Rhodopseudomonas palustris: one gene and its partner. The protein of the gene in region 1 interacts with the protein of each later gene in a pairwise test. Links are inferred from orthologs where the notes say so. Each region holds a gene or a part of one and is shown in the gene's direction. Other genes may lie near its edges. The genes, in order: sufA and SR870_RS11700.

Region 1 (8,260 bases):
GACTACATCGTACCCGACCACGTCCACGTGATGTCGCGCGGCAGGGTGGTGAAGAGCGGCGGCAAGGAACTGGCGCTCGAACTCGAAGCCAATGGCTACGCGCAATATCAGGACGCTGCGGCCTAAGGCGGATCGGACGGATCAAGATGAATATCGCAGTGGCGAAGACCGACAAGATGGACATGGCGGGCGCGAATTTAGCGAGCGTCGCCGCGCGCCAGCCGGAGGCCGGCAAGGTCGCGGACGCCCGCCGCGAGGCCCTTGACGCGTTCCAGCGCACCGGCCTGCCGCATCGCCGGATCGAGGACTGGAAGTACACCGATCTGCGCGCGCTGATGCGCGAGGTGCTGCCGGTGGCGCCTGCGCCCGACGCCGCGGCGCTGGCGCGGGCCGAGGCGGCGGTGAAGCTGCACGCGATCGAGGGCGTCCGCCGGCTGGTGCTGGTCGACGGCGCGCTGGCGACCAGCCTGTCGGATCTTGCGGCGCTGGAGCCGGGGCTGTCGATCCGCAGCCTGCGCGATGCGCTCGACGCCGGCGACGACCGGCTGCTGTCGCTCGACAATTCCAACCCGATGACGGCGCTGAACACCGCGCTGATGACCGACGGTGTGGTGATCGATGTCGCCGACGGCGCCAAGCCTGCGCGGCCGCTGCACATCCTGCACATCGCCTCGGGCGGAGCAGCATCGGCGATGTTCACGCGCACGCTGGTCTCGCTCGGCAAGGATGCCGCCGCGACCGTGGTCGAGAGCTACGTCGCCGGAGAAGGCGCGGGCGTCTATCAGGTGCACGACGCGGCGGTGATCGCGATCGGCGACGGCGCGCGGCTGGATCACGTCCGGCTGATCGAAGATTCGCGCGAGGCGTTCAACATCGCCGCGGCCGAAGTGCGCGTCGGCGCGCATGCACACTACAACGTCGTCGGAATCGCGACCGGCGCGCTGGTCAGCCGCTATTCGTCGACCGTGACGATCGCCGGCGAGCACGCGCATGTCGAAACCAACGGCGTCAATCTCTTGAACGGCAAGCAGCACGCCGACACCACGCTGGTGATGAATCACGACGTGCCGCATTGCGTCAGCCGCGAAGGCTTTCGCGCGGTGGCCGACGATCGCGGGCACTCGGTGTTCCAGGGCCGCATCAACGTGCGCCAGCCGGCGCAAAAGACCGACGCCAAGATGATGACGCGGGCGCTGCTGCTGTCCGACGAGGCCGAGGCCGACAACAAGCCGGAGCTCGAGATCTTCGCCGACGACGTCACCTGCGGCCACGGCGCCGCGATCGGCGCGCTCGACGATCAGTTGCTGTTCTATCTGCGCGCGCGCGGTCTCGCCGAGAAGGAGGCCGAGGCGCTGCTGATCCAGGCCTTCGTCGGCGAGGCGATCGAGGCGATCGCCGACGACAATCTGCGCGAACTCGCGATCGGCGCCGCCGAGCGCTGGCTGGCGGCGCGGGGGTAGGGCGGACAATCATGCAGTCGGCGTCCCGGAGCCAGAAGCGAGCACGCACTTCACCTCTCCCCGCGCGCGGGGAGAGGTCGGATCTTCGCGTAGCGATGATCCGGGTGAGGGGGCGTCTCGCCGAGTCTCGGCCTCGCGGAGACGCCCCCTCACCCCAGCCCTCTCCCCGCGCGCGGGGAGAGGGAGTGGATGCGGCACTGCTGCGATCGCTCTCGAGTTGGAAGGCCTGACATGGCACATCCCGCGGTTTCAAACGGATCCTACGACGTCGCCAAAGTCCGCGAGGATTTTCCGGCGCTGGCGCTGAAGGTCTACGGCAAGGATCTGGTGTATCTCGACAACGCCGCCTCGGCGCAGAAGCCGCGAATGGTGCTGGAGCGGATGACCAAGGCGTATGAGAGCGAATACGCCAACGTGCATCGCGGCCTGCATTATCTCGCCAACGCGGCGACCGAAGCCTATGAGGGCGGCCGCAGCCGGGTGCAGCAGTTCCTCAATGCCAAGCGGCCGGAAGAGATCATCTTCACCCGCAACGCCACCGAGGCGATCAACATGGTGGCGTCGTCGTTCGGCGCGCCGAATATCGGCGAGGGCGACGAGATCGTGCTCTCGATCATGGAGCACCATTCCAACATCGTGCCGTGGCACTTTTTGCGCGAACGTCAGGGTGCTGTTCTCAAATGGGCGCCGGTCGACGACGACGGCAATTTCCTGATCGACGAATTCGAGAAGCTGCTGGGGCCCAAGACCAAGCTGGTCGCGATCACGCAGATGTCGAACGCGCTCGGCACCATCGTTCCGGTCAAAGAGGTAGTGAAGCTGGCGCACGACCGCGGCATTCCGGTGCTGGTCGACGGCAGCCAGGGCGCTGTGCATCTGTCGATCGACGTCCAGGACATCGACTGCGATTTCTACATCATGACCGGCCACAAGCTGTACGGCCCGACCGGGATCGGCGTGCTGTACGGCAAGTACGATGTGCTCGCCAAGATGCGGCCCTACAACGGCGGTGGCGAGATGATTCGCGAAGTGGCGCAGGACTGGGTGACGTATGGCGACCCGCCGCACCGGTTCGAGGCCGGCACGCCGGCGATCGTCGAGGCGGTCGGGCTCGGGGCGGCGATCGACTACGTCAATTCGATCGGCAAGGAGCGCATCGCCGCGCACGAACACGATCTTTTGACGTATGCGGAACAGCGGCTGCGCGAGATCAACTCGCTGCGCATCATCGGCGCCGCCAAGGGCAAGGGGCCGGTGATTTCGTTCGAGATGAAGGGCGCTCACCCGCACGACATCGCCACCGTGATCGACCGCCAGGGCATCGCGGTGCGGGCGGGAACCCATTGCGTGATGCCGTTGCTGGAACGGTTCCAGGTCACGGCGACGTGCCGAGCGTCGTTCGGCATGTATAATACCCGTGAGGAAGTCGACCAACTCGCTAATGCGCTGATCAAGGCGCGGGACCTGTTCGCATGACCGATACGATCGAAGCCAAGGCCAATATGCAGACCGTCTCGGCGCTGCCGCCCGAGGAGACCGAGCGGCTCGGCACCGAGATCGTCGCGGCGCTGAAGACGGTGTTCGACCCGGAAATCCCGGCCGACATCTACGAACTCGGCCTGATCTACAAGGTCGAGATCAAGGACGACCGCACCGTCGACGTCGACATGACGCTGACGACGCCGAACTGCCCGGCGGCGGCGGAACTGCCGACCATGGTCGAGAACGCGGTCGCCACCGTGCCGGGCGTCGGCGTGGTCAACGTCGCGATCGTCTGGGAGCCGCCGTGGACGCCGGAGCGGATGAGCGACGAGGCGCGGCTCGTGCTGAATATGTGGTGAGACGATTGGCCGTCATTGCGAGGAGCGGAGCGACGAAGCAATCCAGTGCCGCGCGTGTGCCGCCCCTGGATTGCTTCGCGGAGCCTGTGCCCGGCCGGCGCGGAGCGCCGATCCGGGTGCTCGCAATGACGGGACTGACTGAGAAGAACAATGTCACACACGGGCGGCCTTGAACCGCCACGAGGACGTGAACACATGTCGGAGATGACACAGCTTTCCAACACCGAAAAGCCCGCTCGCCGGCCGCGCCCGCAGGTGATGCGCCTGACCGACGCTGCCGCGACCCGCGTCAAGGACCTGATGTCGCGCGCCGACAGCGAGATCGTCGGACTGCGCGTCGGCATCAAGAACGGCGGCTGCGCCGGCCAGTCCTACACCGTCGAATACGCCCACGATCTGAAGGCGAGCGACGAGGTGATCGAGGACAAGGGCGTCAAGATCCTGATCGACCCCAAGGCCGTGCTGTTCCTGCTCGGCACCGAGATGGACTACAAGGCCGACAGGATGCAGGCGCAGTTCGTGTTCAACAATCCGAACCAGATCTCGGCCTGCGGCTGCGGCGAGTCGGTCGAATTGCAGCCGGCCAAGATCGACGGCTGAGCGTAGCCCGGCAGCCTCGCCCGGCGTTCGACGCCGGGCCTCGATAGAAAACATCGAAAAACGATCGCTTCGCTCCAGTGCTGCAGCGGCATTAATCCGGCTTTAAGTTCCAGTTGCGAAGACCTTGCAGGTATTATTTGCAGGGGAGAGCTTCGGTATGAAGCGTCGGGATTTTCTGTTGGGCGCCGCGGCGCTGGGCCTTGGCGGGCCGATCCTCGGCAAGGCGGCGATCTCGTCGCTGCACGCGCAACAGCCGGCGCCGCAGGGCGCCAAAATCGCCAAGGTCGCGGTCTTCCCGGCGATCGGCTTCTCGCGCGTCGGCAATGCCGACGATTGGTTTCTCGCCCCCGAAGTCCCCGGCCTTTTGTCCGAGCCCGACGGCGGTTTCAAGGATCCGCGCGGCCGCATCAAGAAGCAGGTGCAGCGCTTCCGGCTGTTCGGCTACGACGATCAGGGCCGCGTGGTCCGCGAGATCGACGCTACGCAGGCGAAGTGGAGCGTGCACGTCGCCAACACCAAGGCCTCCTGGTACGGCTTCGTCAACGCGATGGATCAGGGCGCAGCCGCACCGGGCGTGCCGGGCGCGCAGCGCAACGCCTTCATCGCGCTCGACAAGCGCGAGGCGATGCTGTGCATCGATCCCGGCGCGGTGGCGATTTCCGGCGCCTCGGTGAACGGCGCGGGCGGCGACGACAATTATCGCATGAAGGGCCGGTTCTGGCAGACGCTCGACGTGCCGCTCGGCCATCTGCGCACCGACGACAAGGGCCGCCTGCTGGTGTTCGCCGCCGACGGCGTGTCGCGCTCCTCGCTGCCGCAGAATCCGGTGCGCGACTTCACCAACAATGACGGCTGGCACGACGACTGGGCCGACGGCTGGGTCAAGGCCAGCGTCAGCATCGACGGCGCGAGCGTCGACTGCGAACCGGCGTGGGTCGTGTGCTGCGGGCCGAAATTCGCGCCGCAGCTCGAACCGATCGTGACGCTGTACGATGCCGCGCGCGAGGCGATGATCGCCTCCGGCCAATTGCAGGCGCCGGCCGACAAGGTCTCGTTCCGCCGCGACGTGCTGCCGATCCTGCGCCGCGCCGGCGCGATGCAATGGGTCGCGGCGGCGTCGTTCCTGGGCGCGGCGTGGCACGACGTCGGCGACCTGTCCGACCCCGCGATCATCGAAACGCTGGCCAAGCCGACTGCTGATACCAGGGCGGCGCGCAAGAAGGTGTTCGACATCTTCCGCAGGCCGGGCGGCGAGGATCAGCGCGCCTATGCGGTGCCGATCATGCTCGGCGACGGCGTCAACTATCCGGACAGCCGGCATTCGTGGCTGGCGCTGACGCCGACGCAATATCGCGTGCTGGAGCTGTGGGCCGACGGCAAGTTCGAGGCGGACTACGCCAACGCCGCCGCGGATGCGGTGAAGACGCTCGACGATCTGCCGGTCGAACTGCGGCCCGAAGCGATGACGCGCGCGGCGCTCGACGCCTGCTCCGGCGGCGCGTTTCATCCCGGCGTCGAGATCACCTGGCCGATCCGCCACAAGGCGCTGTATCGCGGCCCCGACGAGACCAGATTGCCGTTCCGGATCGCGCTGTCGAACCGCAGATCGCTCAATCAGGATCTCGGGCTGCAGCTCAATCCGGTCAACGTCTTCGCCGGCAATCCGGACAAGCCGGATCAGGGCGCGCCGATCGGCCCGCAGGCGCCGGGCGATCTGACGCGCTGGATGGGCGTGCCATGGCAGGGCGACGCGTTCAGTTGCCAGGCGGTGCTGACCGCGTCGGGCTTCCCGACGCCGGTGTGGTGGCCGGCGCTGCTGCCGGTCGATGTGCTGCCCGAGGCGTTCTACAAGCAGATGATGCGCACCGATCTCTCCGCAGAGGAGCGGCTGCGGTTCTATCACACGCGCGTGCCGTGGGCGCGCGGCGCGGCCGGCATCGGCCTGCATGTCGAGGCCGGCTACACCGACGGCCTGCGGCGGATGATCGAGCTGTGGACGCGGATGGGCGTGGTGGTGAAGCGGCCCGGGCCGAAGGGGCTGGCCGGCGTGCCGGAGCAGGTGTTCGTCGAGGTGCAGCGCGGCTCGATGGACATCGTCGAGCCGAACCCGCAGCGCTAAGCGGATGGACCGCATTGCCATCATCGGCGCCGGCGTGGCGGGATTGGCCGCCGCCCGGCGGCTCGTCCTGGCGGGCCACCGTCCGATCCTGATCGCCCCCGATTCAGCGGTGCCGAACCGCGGCGAAACGCTGTCGCCGAAAGCGCTGACATTGCTCGAAGCGCTGCAATGGCCGCACCTGCTCGACGCCGACAGTACGTTGCCCGGCGACGGCCGGTTCTCGGTCTGGGGCGACGCCACGCTGCGCAAGGCGCCGGACCACGAGGGGCTCGGCTATCATCTGGATCGCGCCCAGTTCGAACGGCTGATGCGGACGGCTCTGTTCGCGCACGACCTCGAGCAGGCGCGGACCAGCGTGACCGCGATCGCGCACCGGCCTGCTTGTGTCGAACTGACGCTCGCCGATCGGGCCGTGATCTCGGCGCCCGCGGTGATCGACTGCACCGGACGCGCGGCGCTGTCGTCCGGGGAGGCCGCGCAGCGCCGGCGGCTCGACCGCCTGATCGCGGCGTGGCGCGTGCTCGATCTGCCCGACGATGCCGAGACCGTGGCGGCGACGCTGGTCGAAGCGGTGGAACTCGGCTGGTGGTACATGTCGCCGCTGCCCGGCCGGCGGATGATGCTCGGCCTGTTCACCGACAGCGATCTCGTCCCAACCGGCGTCGCGCAGGACGGCGTGCGCTGGGCCGGCCTCGCAGCCGGCACCCGCGCGATCGCGCCGCGGCTCGCGAGCCTCGGGCTGGAGGCGTCCGCGGCGGAGACGCCGCCGGCGATCGCGCCGGCCGCGTCGATCACCGTCGGCCGTCTCGTCGAGGGCCGCATCGTGCGGGCCGGCGATGCCGCCGCGGCACTCGATCCGATCGGCGCCAACGGCCTCGCCACCGCGCTGTGGAGCGGCACCCAGGCGGCGGGGGCGGCGCTCGGCCTGGCCAGGGGCGATGCCGACGCCGGCGCAGCCTATGAGCGCGACTATCTGCAGGGCGTCGCGCATCAGTTCGCGGCCCAGAACGCGATGTACGCCTCGGAGCAGCGCTTCGCCGACGCGCCGTTCTGGCGCCGGCGGCAGATCATCTCGTCCGAACCCGACCCCAAGGAGAGAACCGCATGAACCGTCCGCTCCGCGCGCTGCTGATCGCCGCTGCCGGCACCATGGCCTTGCCGGGCATCGCACCGGCGCAGGACAAGTCCGCCGTGCAGATCATCGCCCCGACCGACAAGACGATCACGCCGAGCGGCACCTGGAGCATGGGCGCCCGCGCCGGCGATTTCGTGTTCATCGGCGGGATGCGCGGCACCGACCGCGCCACCGGAAAGATGGTCGAGGGCGACGAGGCGCGGGTGCGGCGGATGTTCGACAACATGCTCGCCGCGGCCGAAGCCGCCGGCGCAACCAGGCACGATGCCGTGCGGCTCACCGTGTTCGTCACCGACGTCGCGAAATATCGGCCGGTGGTCAACAAGGTGCAGAAGGACATCTGGGGCGACGGCCCGTACCCGCCGCGCACCGTGCTGCAGGTGCCGGCGCTCGATCAGGGCGATATCGCCGAGATCGACGGCACGTTCTATGCGCCGGTGAAGAAGTAGTCCGCAGCCGGTGCCCCGGACGCGGCGCAGCGCGCCGCTCTCCGCGGCGTGGCGCGCTGCAGATCCGGGTCCCGGCTTTCTGTTTCTTGCGCTCGCCGCGGCTTTTCTGGCCGCCGCTCGAGTAACCGGGGTCCCGGTTCTGCGGAGCAGCGCTTTGCGCTGCGCCGCGCCCGGGACACGGTGGCGAAGCTGTGCGGAGATGACTATGCTCATCCCCGGAAGAGGCTGGGCCCGCCGATGGATCGTGACTATCTCGCCGATTTGTTCGCGCCGTTCGGGCCGGTGACGATCCGGCGGATGTTCTCCGGTTTCGGCATTTCCGCCGACGGCATCACCTTCGCGCTGGTGATTCAGGGCACGCTCTATCTGCGCGCCGATGCGGCGACGATCTCCAAATACCAGGAAGAGGGCTCGAAGCCTTTCGCTTACACGACCCGCCTGCGGACCGTCACCGTCGCCTCGTACTGGCGACTGCCGGACCGGCTGCTCGACGAGCCGGACGAACTCGCACAGTGGTCGCGGGAGGCGCTTGCGGCGGCCGAGCGGGCGAAGGCCCTGAAGCCGCGCGCAGCGAAGCGTGCGAAGAAAAAGGTCGTCCCGAAGCCGAAACGCAAGTCGACTAAACAAAGTCCTGTGACGCGTTGATGGTCGACGCG
Region 2 (8,147 bases), 1.5 Mb from region 1 along the record:
CGTGCCGCCGACATCGGTCAGCGTGCGCTGAATCTCGGCCGACAGCGTCTTGATCTCGTTGGTGACGTCGGTCGAGGTCGCGACCAGCGTGGTCTGCGCCTCGCGCGCGCCGGCCAGCACCGACGCCGCGGTGGAGGTGCCCGCGACAGCGAGTGTGCGCTCGATATCGGCCGACAGCGACCTGATCTGCGCGAGCGTATCGCTCGACGCCGCGATCAGCTTCGATTGCGCTTCGGTCGCGCTCGCCACCACCGAGCTCGCGGCATTGGCGCCGACGGCGGTGAGCGCGCGTTCGATCTCGGACGAGGTGAGCTGCAGTTGCGCGCCGACTTCGGTCGACACCGACAGCATCGCTTCCTTGGCCGAGCGGGTGCCGGTCTGGATGGTGTCGCTGGTGCTGATGACGAGGCTGGTGAGCGAGCGCTCCGCGTCGGCGACGTGCGACTTGATACCGAGCGAGAGTTCCTCGGCGCGCGCCATCAGCAGATCGCTGGCCTCGCGGCCGGTGTTCTCGAAGCGGCCGGCCACGGCGTCGACGCGCGAGCCGAGCAGATCTTCGAACTGCGAGACGCGCAGGTCGATGTCGGTCAGCACGGTGCCGACGCGGCCTTCGAGACCTTCGTGGATGTCCTGGAAGCGGGCGCTGACGGTCGCCGCCAGACCGGCGCTGCGGCTGTCGATCGTCTCGGTGACGTTGCCGATGCGCTGATCGATGGCGTGGATCGCCTGCGCGGTGCCGTCGGTGAGCGAGTTGGTGAGATGCGACAGGCGGGCGTCGATCGCCTCGATCGCCTGCACCGCGCCCGCCGTCAGCGTGCCGGAGAGCCGGTCGATCCGGGTATCGATCAGATCGACGGCCTGGCTGGTGCCGGTGGTCATAGTGTCGGAGAGCTGCGCCACGCGCAGGTCGATCATATCGACCGCCTTCGTGGTGCCGGTCGACATCGTGGTCGCGAGCTCCGCGATCCGGCTGTCGATGGCCTCGATCGTCAGGGTCGAGCCGGCGGTCAGGGTGTCGGAGAGCTGCACGATGCGCGTATCGATGCTCTCGGTCACCGTCTGGGTGCGCGCCGCGAAGCCGTCGTCGAGCGATCGCAGATGTTCGCTGACGGTTTCGTCGAGCGACTTGATCTTGCTGTCGAGCGAGCCGTCGAGGCTGCCGACGCGGGTGTCGAACACGTTCTCGAAATGCGACAGGCGCTGATCGAGCGTGGCGCTGATCTCGCCGCCGCGCGCGGTGACGCGCTGATCGAAATTGTCGACGTAGTCCTTCAGCGTGGTGGAAATATCCTGGGTGCGCTGGCCCATGCGCTCGACGATGTCGCCGCCATAGGTCTTCACGGTGCGGTCGAATTCGGAGATGTGGCGGGTGATCAGCGCGCCGAGCGTGCCGCTGTCGCGCGCGAATTTCTCGGCGAGCTCGGAGCCCTGCTGCTTCACCAGATCGTCGAACGCGCTCATCTGCATGCTGAGGGCGTCGTGGGCGTTCTCGGTCTGGCTGACCACCTTCGCGACCAGGGTGTTGACGGTGACGTCGAGCGCTTCGCTGGCCTTGTCGCCGCTGGTGAGGATCTGGTCGGCGAGGCGGTTGCCGGCGTCGTCGATCTTGCTGACCAGATCGCCGCTGCGCAGCTCGAGCTCGAGCAGCAGCGAGTCCGAGGAGTTCTTCAGCGAGTCGTGGACCTGCTCGGTGCGCTCGGAGATGCCGTCGACGATGCTGGACGAACGCTGTTCGAATTCGCCGGTGATGCGGTCGAGGCGCTCGTTGAGCATCTCGTGGACGCGGTCGGCGAGTTCGACGAATTCGTCGTGGACGTGCCCGGTCTTGAAATTCAGGCTGGCGGTCAGCCGCTCGCTGGCGTCGAGCACCGCGCGGGTGGTCTCGGCGCTGGCTTCCTCGAGGCGATCGAGCAGGTCGCCGCCGCGCTCGCCGAGGGCGAGGATCATGTTGTCGCCGGCATTGCTCAGCGCGCCGGTGATGTGGGCGCCGCGCTCCTCGAGCGCGCTGGTGATGCTCTTCGCCACTTCGTCGACCCGCGAGGCGATCGCGTCGGAGATCAGCGCGATGTCGTGGCGCAGATCGATCTGCACGCCGGAGATGGCGCTGCGCACCTGCTCGGCCTGGCCGACCAGATTGTCGCGCTGATGCGCGATGTCTTGCAGCAGGGCGCGGATGCGGACTTCATTGTCGGAGTAGGCGCGTTCGAGCGCGGAGACTTCGTTGGCGACCAGAGTCTCGAGTTCGCCAGCGCGCGCGATCGCACGCTCGACGCCGTCGCCCATCGCCGCGACCTCGCGGCGGATCGCCTGACCGACGGTGACGACGGAATCGCTCGCCGCGATCTCGGGCTCGGAAAACCGCATCGCGACCTGCGCCATCGACTGCGCGATCATCCGCAGTTCCTGGCCGCGCCAGGTCAGGCTCGCGAGGAAATAGAACAGCATCACGGGGGCGAGGAACAGCGCGATCAGGCCGACCAGCGCCATCGTGCCGCCGGCGCCCTGGCCGACCATCGCCTGCAGCGAGGGCAGGAAGCTGACGGTGAGCACGATGCCGCCGAAAATCCAGACCCCGGCGAAGATCGAGGCGAGGGTGTAGACGTTGCGGGCCGGACGGCCCTTCTGCAGGGCCTGGAGCAACTGGCCGATGGTTTCACGGTCGTCGTTGGCCGGGCGCTGGGCGAACTGCCGGTCGTCGGGCTGTTCGAAACTGGGACGGTCGGCTGCGATCCGCGGCTCCGGCGCGCCGTCGTTGAAAGCGGGCGGGGGCAAGATCGCCGGCGAGTTCTCGCTCCGCGCCGTGATCGGATCGTCGGTCGCGGCAGGCGCATCGCTGATGTTCAGGGCCTCCTGAATCGCGGACAGCGCCACTTCGGTCGGATCTTTGATCTTCTTGGGATTATTCGCCATGTGACCTACGCCCTCGTTCTACGCATCCGGGGACACTGCTCGAAATTCGATCGCAGTTCTCCGGCTCCGGTCTGATGCTCAAAGCCGGCGCAGTCGAACCCCCTCGACGCCGGACTTTTGTCCACCACTTCCGCAAACATCCTATTGGCTCGGTGCATCGAATGAAATGGCCGACGTTAAGACATTCTTAATCATCGTTAACGGGAGTCGCCGCTAACTCCTTCCGCCGACGTGAAAATCCCCGCGAATGCTGGAAAGCGCAGGGAAATTGCGGACAAAATGGCCTCAAACTTGCGGCGTTGTCCCGAAATGATCCGTTAACCAATCCCGTGCTTGGATCGGCAATTCGCCGGCGGCTACGCGGAAAACGGCGGATTTCCGGGGAGAGAGCCTGTTGTCGCTGCAACTGGATTGGGTCGAGTGGATGGCTTCGCCGCCGTTGGTGCCGGATTTCGGGGCGATCGACGAGGGGCACCTCGAGCGGATGACGCTTGGGGATAAGTCGCTCGCGCGCGAGGTGCTGACGATCTTCTCGACGCAGGCGGCGAGCATGGTGGCGGTGCTGGCGTCCCGGCCTGCCGACGCGGCGGCGCTGGCGCATACGCTGAAAGGCTCGGCGCGGGCGATCGGGGCGTTCGCGGTGGCGGACGCGGCCGAGGAATTCGAGGACGCGCTGCGCTGCGGCAAGGATGTCTCCGACCGGCTCGCGGCGCTCGATGCAGCGGTCGAGCACGCAAGGGCCACGATCGGCGAGCGGCTGGAGCGCTGATCCGCCGCGACGCGCGCCTCGCAGGTCGCTGCGGCGAAAGGCCGATGGCGGTTCCCGATTTTGCCCGCCGGGGCGCTGGCGGAAAGCCGACCGACCCGCTATAGGACAGCCCGTCATCCTTTCCAGTCCGAACGAGCAGAGCGTCCGACGAGCAATCATGGCCAAGATTCACTTTGTTGATCACTCCGGAGAGACCCGCATCGTCGACGTCGAGAACGGCGCGACCGTGATGGAAGCGGCGATCCGCAACGCCATCCCCGGCATCGAGGCCGAATGCGGCGGCGCCTGCGCCTGCGCGACCTGCCACGTCTATGTCGACGAGGCCTGGCGCGAGAAGGTCGGCGGCCCGTCGCCGATGGAAGAGGACATGCTCGACTTCGGCTACGACGTGCGGCCGAACTCGCGGCTGTCGTGCCAGATCAAGGTCACCGACGAACTCGACGGCCTCGTGATTTCCACGCCGGACCGCCAGGCCTGATCCCAGCGTAACCGCCTCGGGCGCAAGGCGCCCCGGGCGTCAACGCTCGCTGCGCCTGCTAAGCGTGCTCGACGCCGTGCAGCCACCACGGCGCGAGGTTGGCGATGAGCTGATCGGTCAGCGGCGTCGGCTTGCGGCTGTGCGCATCGACCAGCACGGTGACCGCGCGCGCCGAGGCGACACAGACGCCGTCCGAGAACACCACCTGATCGAAATGCGTCGAGGTGCGGCCGAGCTTCACGAGGCCGATGCCGAGCTCGATGGTTCCCGGCCAGTGCAACTCGCTGCGGAAGTGGATGTCGAGCCGCACCAGCACCCAGGACAGCCCCTCCGGGATCAGCCCGTGCGACGCATCCTTCATCAGCGTCACCCGGCCGGTCTCGAAATAGCTGGCATAGACCGCGTTGTTGACGTGGTTGTTCGGGTCGAGATCGGCGAACCGGACATTGTCCGAAAGTCGGTAGGGGAAGTCCTCGAGCCGAGGCACTGCGTGGTCGCGGGATCGTGCAGACAAGGGCCATTCTCCGGGCTTTTGGAGACCATTGAGCGCAGTTCTTGAGATAGAACAAGGTGTCTACGCCGTTTTATGGCTTTTCTCCCCCGCCGGGCTTGGCTAGACAAGCCGCGGCCGGACCGCCCGCGTCCGAATATTCTTCAACCCGAAAAGAAACACCGATGACCGAAACGATCAAAACCGATGTGCTGATTGTCGGCGCGGGTCCGTGCGGACTATTCGCCGTGTTCGAACTGGGCCTGCTCGATATCAAGGTCCATCTCGTCGACATTCTCGACAAGGTCGGCGGCCAGTGCGCCGAGCTGTATCCGGAAAAGCCGATCTACGACATTCCCGGCATTCCGATGATCACCGGTCACGGCCTGACCGAATCCCTGATGGAGCAGATCAAGCCGTTCAACCCGACCATCCATCTCAACGAGATGATCGAGAGCGTCGAGAAGATCGGCGATCCGGAATTCCGCGTCACCACCGATGCCGGCACGGTGTTCGAATGCAAGGTGCTGGTCGTCGCCGCGGGCGGCGGTTCGTTCCAGCCGAAGCGGCCGCCGGTGCCGGGCGTCGAGGCCTATGAAGGCAAGTCGGTGCACTACGCGGTGCGCAAGATGGAAGAGTTCCGCGGCAAGGACATCGTCATCGTCGGCGGCGGCGATTCGGCGCTGGACTGGACGCTGAACCTCAACCCGATCTGCAAGAGCATGACGCTGGTGCATCGCCGCGACGATTTCCGCGGCGCGCCGCACTCGGTCGAGCAGATGCGTCAGCTCGTCGCCAGCGGCAAGCTCGATCTCAAGATCGGCCAGATCACCGAACTGCAGGGCGCCGACGGTCAGCTCTCGGGCGCGACCATCAAGCTCAACGACAACTCGACGGCGCAGATCAAGTGCGACGCGATGCTGCCGTTCTTCGGGCTGACGATGAAGCTCGGCCCGGTGGCGAACTGGGGCCTCAACCTCGAGAACAATCTGATCCCGGTCGACACCGGCACGTTCGAGACCAACGTCCCCGGCATCTTCGCGATCGGCGACATCAACACCTATCCGGGCAAGCTGAAGCTGATCCTGTCGGGCTTCCACGAGGCCGCGCTGATGTCGCAGAAGGCGGTGAAGTACGTCTATCCCGACAAGCGCGTCGTGTTCCAGTACACCACCTCGTCGACCAATCTGCAGAAGAAGCTCGGCGTCAATTGAGTACACGCGGCGGCGCCATGCCGCCGGCGGTTGATGTCGAGAGTTGTTAGTTCAGGGCGCGCCGACGGGCGCGCCCTTTGCGTTTCGAGCTGTTGGACGTTTCATCGATTGATTGAAGCGACATGGTCCTTGCCGAATGTACGGACTCCTCATCCTGAGGAGCCCGGCGAAGCCGGGCGTCTCGAAGGATGGCGGGGGATGCATGGCCCGCGGCGCATGGTTCGAGACGGCGCTGCGCGCCTCCTCACCATGAGGGTGTGCCTGTTGAGGTTGTGCCTGTGGTGAGCGTCCCGCCGGATTGATGTTGATGAAGGCCCGCAGCGGCGCTGCGCCCGCATCACGCCAAGTTTATGCCCCCGATTGCTGGACTCCGGCGCGGGGGACGCGGCATGAAGGGCCTCACGAGTTCCCAAGCCCTCGCGAGCGCCGATCCTGCCGATGAAATTCGCCCTGTCTCGCCGCCACAAGCGGCTGTTGGTCGTGGTGTCGACGCGGTCGCGGCGGCGGGCGATCTTTCTGCTGGGCGGGGTGGTGATCGGGGCGGCGGCCGCGGCGCTGGCGCAGCTCGCCGATCTGGCGCAGACGGCTTTCGTCGCGCTGCTCGGGCATTCGCGCTATCTGCCCTTCGTCGTCACGCCGCTCGGCTTCCTGATCTCGGTGTATCTGACCGACCGGTTCTTCCAGAATGCGCAGGGCAGCGGCATCCCGCAGGCGATCGCGGCGCGGCGGCTGACCGACCAGACCGCGCGCGGCCGGCTGGTGTCGATGCGCGTCGCGGTCGGCAAGTTCGTGCTCACGCTGTTCGGCCTGTTGGTCGGCGCGTCGGTCGGGCGCGAGGGGCCGACCGTGCAGATCGGCGCCTCGATCATGTTCGCGCTCGGGCGGCTGTCGCCGCGGCGGCAGCCGGCGCTGATTCTCGCCGGCGCCTCGGCCGGCGTGGCGGCGGCGTTCAACACGCCGCTCGCCGGCATCATCTTCGGCATCGAGGAAATGAGCCGCTCGTTCGAAACGCGGTCGAGCACGCTGATCATCGCCGCGGTGGTGGCGGCCGGCCTGACCTCGGTCGCATTGCTCGGCAACTACACGTATTTCGGCACCAGCGCGATGACGCTGCGCGGCGGCGTCGACTGGCTGGCGATCCCGGCCTGCGGCGTCGTCGGCGGGCTCGCCGGCGGCCTGTTCAGCCGCATCGTGGTGGCGGCGGGCGGGTTGCAGGCGATCGCCCGGCATCCGCTGCTGCTGGCGCTCGGCTGCGGGTTCGCGGTGGCGATCTGCGGCTTCGCGTCGGACGATACGGTCTACGGCACCAGCTATGCCCAGGTGAAGACGGCGCTGGAAAGCGGGTCGCCGCTGCCGACGGAGTTCGGCGTGCTGAAATGGCTGGCGACGACGCTGTCGTCGGTCAGCGGCCTGCCGGGCGGCATCTTCTCGCCCTCGCTGGCGGTCGGCGCCGGGCTCGGCAGCAACATCGCGGCGCTGTTCACCGACACGCCGATCGCGGCGATCATGCTGCTCGGCATGGTGGCCTATTTCTCGGGCGTGGTGCAGGCGCCGATCACCGCCTTCGCCATCGTGATCGAGATGACCGACAACCACACCATGGTGATCCCGCTGATGGCGACCTCGGTGATCGCCTATGCGGCGTCGCGCCTGGTGTCGGATGAGGGCATCTACCACGCGCTGGCGCGCCGCTTCGTGCAACCCGGCGCGTAGTTGCCGGCGCGCTGCGGTTCGTGCCTCGCCAGGCCCGGCGGTGTTATTTTCGGCGCATCAGCATCTTCGCGGCCTTCGCCGGGCCGAGCCGCAGCAATAGCGCGAGGAGCGAGATGCGGGAGACCGGGAGGTCGCGGCGCTCGCGCAGCAGATTCAGCGCGGCGGCCTGGGCGAATTTGCGTTCGCCGGCGGTCAGCGTCGATCGTTGTGAGGTGATCGCCGCGAGGTCGATCGCCGACGCGGGCGCGGCGCGCGCCAGCGCCGGATCGGCGAGTTCGAGCATCCGGTACAGCCGCGAGCTGTCGCGTTCGAAATCGCCGGGATTGGGATCGTGCCAATCGGGCGGCGTGGTGAGGGTCGCGGAAGGGTCGGGGCGACCCGAATTGCGGGCGGCGCCGGCGAGCTTGGCGAGGCGGGCCGAATAGATCTGCCGCAGCTCGCGGGTGCGGGTCACGCTGCCGCCGTGCTCGCGATAGCGGATCAGCACCTCGGGCAGGATCGCGATCTCGCCGATGTCGGCGAGCCGCAGCCAGAAATCATAGTCCTCGCCGGCCTCGAAAGCGGCGCGATAGC

Evidence for each region.
Region 2: the proteins of sufA (region 1) and SR870_RS11700 interact in binary tests that used the Escherichia coli proteins (3 or more experiments, as listed by UniProt). The link is inferred for Rhodopseudomonas palustris from one-to-one orthologs.

What each region holds. Positions count from the first base shown.
Region 1 is NZ_CP140155.1:1,086,502-1,094,761, forward strand. Bases 2,308-5,198 are described here. They hold sufA (Fe-S cluster assembly scaffold SufA), read left to right. Parts: upstream 2,308-3,496; coding sequence 3,497-3,901; downstream 3,902-5,198. Other genes in these bases: SR870_RS04750 (cysteine desulfurase), read left to right, coding at 2,308-2,936; SR870_RS04755 (SUF system Fe-S cluster assembly protein), read left to right, coding at 2,933-3,301; goxA (CTQ-dependent glycine oxidase GoxA), read left to right, coding at 4,059-5,198. Outside these bases: Fe-S cluster assembly ATPase SufC, read left to right, coding at 1-126; Fe-S cluster assembly protein SufD, read left to right, coding at 147-1,460; more of SR870_RS04750, read left to right, coding at 1,692-2,307; more of goxA, read left to right, coding at 5,199-6,020; SR870_RS04770 (NAD(P)/FAD-dependent oxidoreductase), read left to right, coding at 6,025-7,128; SR870_RS04775 (RidA family protein), read left to right, coding at 7,125-7,604; SR870_RS04780 (TfoX/Sxy family protein), read left to right, coding at 7,785-8,249. UniProt on the Escherichia coli protein: Is able to transfer iron-sulfur clusters to apo-ferredoxin. Multiple cycles of [2Fe2S] cluster formation and transfer are observed, suggesting that IscA acts catalytically.
Region 2 is NZ_CP140155.1:2,574,296-2,582,442, reverse strand. Bases 2,719-5,496 are described here. They hold SR870_RS11700 (2Fe-2S iron-sulfur cluster-binding protein), read left to right. Parts: upstream 2,719-3,836; coding sequence 3,837-4,157; downstream 4,158-5,496. Other genes in these bases: SR870_RS11690 (NAD(P)/FAD-dependent oxidoreductase), read left to right, coding at 4,833-5,496; SR870_RS11695 (thioesterase family protein), read right to left, coding at 4,216-4,671; SR870_RS11705 (Hpt domain-containing protein), read left to right, coding at 3,335-3,679; SR870_RS11710 (negative regulator of septation ring formation), read right to left, coding at 2,719-2,910. Outside these bases: more of SR870_RS11710, read right to left, coding at 1-2,718; more of SR870_RS11690, read left to right, coding at 5,497-5,861; SR870_RS11685 (chloride channel protein), read left to right, coding at 6,300-7,574; SR870_RS11680 (glycosyltransferase), read right to left, coding at 7,618-8,147. UniProt on the Escherichia coli protein: Ferredoxin are iron-sulfur proteins that transfer electrons in a wide variety of metabolic reactions. Although the function of this ferredoxin is unknown it is probable that it has a role as a cellular electron transfer protein.